2 regions of the Exiguobacterium sp. R-39 genome follow, and region 1 is predicted to be linked to the other one. Evidence: riboswitches for the same ligand, from Rfam matches in the RefSeq annotation. Region 1 holds a riboswitch; the other holds the start of a gene.
What was found. Region 1 has a riboswitch for thiamine pyrophosphate ahead of ACP26N_RS08520 (ECF transporter S component). Riboswitches for the same ligand answer to the same signal wherever they lie in the genome.

Region 2: it holds a riboswitch for thiamine pyrophosphate, as region 1 does, so the genes downstream of both, thiT (energy-coupled thiamine transporter ThiT) here and ACP26N_RS08520 (ECF transporter S component) in region 1, are expected to answer to the same signal.

Annotation. Positions count from the first base shown of each region.
Region 1 covers NZ_CP187965.1:1,598,567-1,601,917, forward strand. Annotated here, with positions in the region: gene ACP26N_RS08515 (ABC transporter ATP-binding protein) at 1-1,403, opposite strand, end outside; gene ACP26N_RS08520 (ECF transporter S component) at 1,400-1,975, opposite strand; TPP riboswitch at 2,081-2,179, opposite strand; gene ACP26N_RS08525 (50S ribosomal protein L25/general stress protein Ctc) at 2,272-2,949, opposite strand; gene ACP26N_RS08530 (DEAD/DEAH box helicase) at 3,299-3,351, opposite strand, start outside.
Region 2 covers NZ_CP187965.1:1,963,272-1,966,622, forward strand. Annotated here, with positions in the region: gene ACP26N_RS10450 (amino acid permease) at 1-968, shown strand, start outside; gene ACP26N_RS10455 (thiamine diphosphokinase) at 1,024-1,632, opposite strand; gene thiT (energy-coupled thiamine transporter ThiT) at 1,632-2,192, opposite strand; TPP riboswitch at 2,257-2,363, opposite strand; gene rpe (ribulose-phosphate 3-epimerase) at 2,387-3,043, opposite strand; gene rsgA (ribosome small subunit-dependent GTPase A) at 3,045-3,351, opposite strand, start outside.

The DNA.
Region 1 (3,351 bases):
GAACCGAGAACGAGCACCCGGTCTGCCTGTTGGTACACCAGCTCCATATCATGCGTCACCATGATGAGCGTCGTCCCGGCTGCACGGGCTTGCCGCAAGACTTCAATCAGTTGTGCCGTCGTCTCGGCATCCTGTCCGAAAGTCGGCTCGTCCAGCAACAAGACAGCTTTTCGCTCAAGCAGCATTGTCGCGACGCTCAAACGCCGTTTTTGACCAAGACTGAGTGCGAGCGGCGACTGACCCGCGACGTCCGCCAAGCGATAGTACTGTAAGGCATCATCCATCTGACCGGACGACGGTGAGGTACAACTGATCGTCAGTTCGTCAAGAACCGTCTGTTTGAGAAACTGAAACTCAGGTTGCTGAAACACAAAGCCGACCTGCCGGTAAAATGTCCGGTCCCGCCATTTCTTCAACGCTGTCTGAAACAACTGAATCGTTCCGCCTTGCGCCGGTAACAGTTTGGCCAGCGTTTCGAGCAGGGTACTTTTGCCGGCTCCATTGCGTCCGACAAGCATGATCCATTCTCCGGCGTGGGCGGTCAGCGAGATCCGCTGGAGAACCGTCTGCTTTCCGTGCCGGACGGTCACGTCAACAAGTTCAAATGTCGGTTCGGTTGAAACGGGTTCGCGGACAGGGGGACGATCGAGTGCCCATTCTGCCGCGACCTCGGCCGGTATCGTTTCGAATGTATACGGGTAAAGGCGCGGTGTCGCAATCCCGAGTTCAGTCAAAACGGTCCGGCGTTCTGAAAAAATATCCCGCGGCGGTCCGTCAAGACGGATCCGTCCGGTTTGAAAGACCAGCACCCGGTCCGCAAACGTCACACACTGCTCCAGTTGGTGTTCAATCAGCACCAGCGTCACGTTCGGATCGTGGTGCAATTCCTCAATCAGCTCCATCATCAAACGTTGACCATGCGGATCAAGTTGCGCCGTCGGTTCGTCGAGCAACAGGATGTCCGGTTCGAGTGCCAATACACAGGCTAGAGCAAGCCGTTGTTTCATCCCGCCGGACAGCTCGGCAATCGGCGTCGTCAAGGCGAGGTCAAGTCCGACCCGTGCCAAGACACCTTTAATCCGCTCATCCATTTCAAATCGGGAGATGCTTCGGTTTTCCAGACTAAAGGCCATTTCGGCACCGACCGTCTGCATGCAAAACTGATCGTCCGGCTGTTGGAATAACATCCCGACCGTTCCCTCGGTCAACCAGTGACCGCTGACATCGGCTTCAATCGTCTCCGGCAACAGACCGGCGAGGACATGTAAAAAGGTCGTCTTTCCACTGCCGCTTGGACCGACGAGCAACGTCGTTTCTCCTTTATCAATCGTAACCGACAAATCCTGTAAGACCGGGTGATCCTGATCCGGATAGCGGACTGTCAGGTGCTCGCACTGCATCATGCGGCACGCTGCTTTCGTTGTCGTCCGATCGCATACCCATTCAGTGTCCCTGCCTTAACGAGCGCATCGACGATGATTTTTGCGAGTAAGCCGCCGAGCAGAGCACCGCTGACAAGTTGTAAGGAAAACGTCAACAGGAGAGTCGTCGTCGTATAGTAGGCAAATCCGTTCACGATGAGGCTGTAGACCATACTTCCGACGGCAGCGAAGACACCGGACAACATCAAGGTAAACGTATTGAATTTCCGGTATCCGAACACGGCAAAGGCAATCTCGGCCCCGATCCCCTGTGCGAATCCAATCAACAGTGCCGATAAGCCGAAGTGACTCCCTGTAAACAATTCGACGGCAGCGGCGACGACTTCCGCAATCAATGCCGCGCCTGGTTTTTGAATGATGTAGGCGACAAGGGGACTGGCGATGACCCAGATGCCGAACATCCAGTTTGATCCGACCGGTCCGAAGATGGCCGAGATCGGTAACCATAACGTCGACCACCCTAAGTAGAGGACACCACACGCGACGGCGAGCATCATCATGACGATGATTTCTTTCATTTTCCAACTGTTCATAATCACTTCTCCTTTGAATGCACACCCACAAAGAAACCACAAAAAAGACCGCCCTCTATGAAAAGAGAGCGGTCGTGTAACCTGCAAGATGCAGAAAAAGAGCACGAGGATTCCGCTCCACTTTCCTACGCTAGTATGAACTAGATCAGGTTCAAAGGGTCCGAAGTGAATCGTCTCAGCCAAATGGCTCCCCTAGTGGATGTGTCAATGATGTGTACCTTCTTCACTGTACGGCTGTCGACCGGACTTGTCAATATGCATAAAAAAAACCTCCCACGAGGGGAGGAGAGAAAAGATTACTCTTTATCTTCTTTGTTTTCTTCAGCTTGCTCTTCAGAAGTTTGTTCTGAATCGTCTGTCGCTGTATCCGCATCAGCTGCTTGTGCCTCAGCTTCTGCTTCTTCGATTTCTTCAAGTTCAGCTTCAAGTGTCGATTCAACGACCGCTGCAACTTGGATGTCACCTTCTGTGACGACACGGAAATCTTTTTCTTCCGGAAGATCAGCTACTGTGATTGAATCTCCGATTGCAAGATCCGTCACGTCGACTTCGATCCGTTCCGGTAATTTATCTGGTGTTGCAGCAACTGTTACTTTAAAGAGTGTTTGTGAAAGGAATCCGCCAAGTTTCGCGCCGGCTGCTTCGCCAACAAGGACGATATCCGTCTCGACTTCTGTTTCTTCATCCATTTTAACAGCGATGAATTCAACGTGTTTGATGGTTGGTGTAAAGATATCCATATCAAGCTTGTTGATCAACGTGTTGACCTTTTTACCGCCGATTTGAAGAGCAACCAAGACGTTTTCGCCGTGATCACGGACAACCTTGACCAATTCTTTTTCGTCGAATGAAATCGGTGTGCTTTCCACTTTGTAGCCATACACGACACCAAGAGCTTTTCCTTCATGACGTAATTGCTTTCTAAGTGAGCGTGGGCGTACTTCGCGTTCTTCTACTTTTAATGTTACTGACATGTTCATTTCCCCCTTGAATTTGGTATAGCCCTCAAAAGGTAATGAATGTAGGAGTGGAACAATAGGTTCCAACAGAAATTCATGCGCTAAATGCTAGTTCAACTGGATTTCATTCAGAAATGAAAAACGAAGTGAGTAAGTAGCATTTCTCTCCCAGGTCATTACGCTGATATTGAGAAACAATAATTGAAAAGCGACCGTGTTGTACGGTGCTAATGTAGATATACCCCTGTCTTTCAAAAGTTAAAACCTTTTTTCTGAATTTGATTGTCGAAAGACCTTCAAACCTGTTGATAGACAACGGATTGAAGGTCTTTCATTTTTTTAAGATTTTCTTTGATTTGTATGGTTAATCACCTGATGAATCGATAAAAGAGGGGGAATCAAGCAGACGGACGAGTT
Region 2 (3,351 bases), 360 kb from region 1:
AGTTTTGGTTTTCGAGCCTGAAAGTCCTTGCCATTCTATTTTTCATCGTGCTCGGGGGAGCGGCTTGGTTTGGCTGGATTGATATGGCGGCAGCACGTCCGGAAAGTTTGTTCGCCAATTTTACTTCAAACGGATTATTCCCGAACGGCGCCCTGGGGGTATTGACGACGATGATTGCCGTCAACTTTGCGTTCCAAGGAACCGAATTGATTGGGGTTGCTGCCGGAGAATCAAACGATCCAGAAAAATCGATTCCAAAAGCAATCCGTAATACCGTCTGGCGGACGTTCATCTTCTTCGTCCTCTCGATTACGATTGTCGGCGCCTTGATTCCTTACGAAACAGCCGGCGGCATCAGCAGTCCGTTCATCATGGTATTTGATGCCATCGGAATTCCTTATGCAGCTGATTTAATGAACATCGTCGTGTTGACAGCCTTACTGTCGGTCGGGAACTCGGGGTTGTACGCTGCTACTCGGATGTTATGGTCGATGTCACAAGAAGGCATGATTTCGAAAAAACTTGCCATCGTCAACTCACGCGGAGTACCTATGCGCGCTTTGTGCTTTACGATGCTGTTTGCGATGTTATCACTATTGACTGCCTTTTTCGCGGAAGATACCGTCTTCATCTGGTTGTTGTCACTCGCCGGACTCGGTGCGCAAGTCGGTTGGATTTCGATTTCCGCTTCACAGATCGCCTTCCGTCGTCAATTCATCAAAGAGGGACATGCTGTCAGTGAATTGAAATTCAAGACTCCGTTCTTCCCGGTCTTGCCGATTATCTCGTTCTCTTTAAACATGCTTGTACTGATCAGCTTGGCATTCCAAGCGGATCAACGGATTGCGCTGTATATAGGCGTTCCATTCTTCCTCTTGACGTGGGCCTCTTACCACCTGTTCGTCAAAGGAAAACATATTGCGGCTCAAACTGAACGTCAGGCAGCCAGCTCGACATTAAAATCTTAAAAAACTACAAAAAACGTGATCGACTTTTAGGATATCCTAAAGCCGATCACGTTTTTTAGTGGTCTGACAAACTTCTTAAAGCAATCACTTCACCGGTATGCACCGTCACGTTCGCCACTCCGTGATGTGTCCATTCATTGCTGACGGTCAATGATCCGCCGACCGGCACGTCATGATTCGTCAACGGGTACTTGACCCCGCGGAGGGTCAGACATGTCGGAACGAGCGGGATGAAAGAGAGATAGTGAAATCCATCTGCCTCGATCTCATACGTCCCCGGCTGTAAGAAACGAACCTCTTCCCGCTTCGTCATCAAGCGGACTGCCGGAAATTGTTTTAGCAGATAGACGTTTTGAAGCGTCATATCAAGTCGTCCTCCGGTCGCACCGAATATTAACACTTCCGTTGCTTCATACTGTTGACTGACATGTCGTAAAGCCAGTTCCAAGTCGGTCTCATCCTTTTCAGCCGGATGGATGATCGCTCCTTCCGGTTTGTATCCGAGAGAATCAAAGTCCCCAATCGCCAAGTCAAAAGCGAAACCTTGCTGTGCCAACACGGTGACACCTCCGTCAACAGCGATGACAACCGTCTTCTCATCCATAAACGGTTTCAGGGACGGGATGTCTTCCGCCGGACCGGCCGCTACAATCACAACCCGCATCAGACACCCCGTGCTGAATAACGAAGAAGTCGTGGTGCTGTCGTAAACAGGAGTCCTGCGACAATACCACATAACAGATACGATGGAACCATATACGTCGCGTTATAGATCAACGAATACGGGACGACCGGACCTTCCGCATACTCAGCGAAGAACACGATTCCACTAATGACGTGACAGACATAACGGAAACCTGCACCAAGCAATGTCGCACCTAGTACAATCGCCATTAGACGGCCATTTTTCCCGGCTGCTGCTGCTTTTTTGACTTGCCGTGCGAACAGTCCGCTCAGCCCGACGACTCCAAACGCGATCGTATAATCGAGTAACGGCTGGACGACCGTCAGGATTTGTGGAGCGAACATCAGTTGAATCGTTCCGACGAGCGCTCCCGTCACGACCCCACCGACAACGCCGTGACGAAACGCCATGACGAAAATCGGTAACATCGCTAAACTAATTGAACCACCTTGCGGCATTTTAAATGGGATCAATAAATCGAACACCACACCAAGACTTGCAAAGATTGCAATTTCCATTAACATTTGTAGCCGTTTCATCCTTTTTTCCTCCTAAAAAATAAAATCGCAGGACGGCAAAAAGGCAGTACGACGAACGCCGTACTGCCTGCGTGCGCCACATCCCTACGTCCGTCTGAACGGAACAGGTTCGAAGGGTTAAAGTCCAATCACTTCTCTCAGCCGCTTGACGCGACACCCCTTGCGGTCATCATTTAATTTTGATTCTGCCCCTATTATACGTGAGCAGCATTCCGAATACTAGTGATTGCTTCTGAATAATCCGGTGCATTGTAGATAGCGGAACCTGCAACAAGTACGTTTGCCCCATTCTCGATACATAATTTTGCTGTTTCCGCATTAACTCCACCATCGATTTCAATCTCGAAGGATAGATTTTGTTCTGCTTTCATTGCAGCCAGTTGATTTAATTTCTTCATCACACCTGGAATGAACGCTTGTCCGCCGAATCCCGGATTGACCGTCATCAATAAGACCATGTCCACATCTTCAAGCACGTGTTCGATCGTCGACAGCGGCGTATGCGGGTTGAGTACTACTCCTGCTTTCGCTCCAGCTGCTTTGATTTGTTGCAACACACGATGGACATGATTCGTCGCCTCCACGTGGAAGGTTACGATATCAGCACCTGCTGCAACGAAGGATTCGACAAAGTTTTCCGGACGATCAATCATGAGATGGACGTCGAGAACCATATCTGTTTTTTGACGTAAACTGCTTAATACAGGGAGTCCAAAGGAAATGTTCGGAACAAATTGACCATCCATGACATCAAAATGGATATAATCGGCTCCCGCCGCTTCAACTGCTTTGACATCCCGCTCTAAATTTGCAAAATCTGCTGATAAGATTGATGGTGCGATTTTAATCATCTTAATACCTCCGCGTCCGATTCTTGATTTCCTCTACAAACATACCATAATTCGTATACCGGGAAGCCATGATTTCATGGGCCTCGACGGCTTTTTTAACGGCACAACCGGGCTCATTCAAGTGCAGACAGCCACGGTACTTGCATTCGTCCTGTAAAGCAACAAATTCAGGGAAACACCATCGTAACTCCTCGAGTTCCATTTCGTGCGGAAAATCGAGATTCGAAAATCCCGGGGTATCTGCAATTAAGCCTTCGCCAAGCGGGATCAATGTCACATGACGGGTAGTATGGCGTCCACGACCAAGT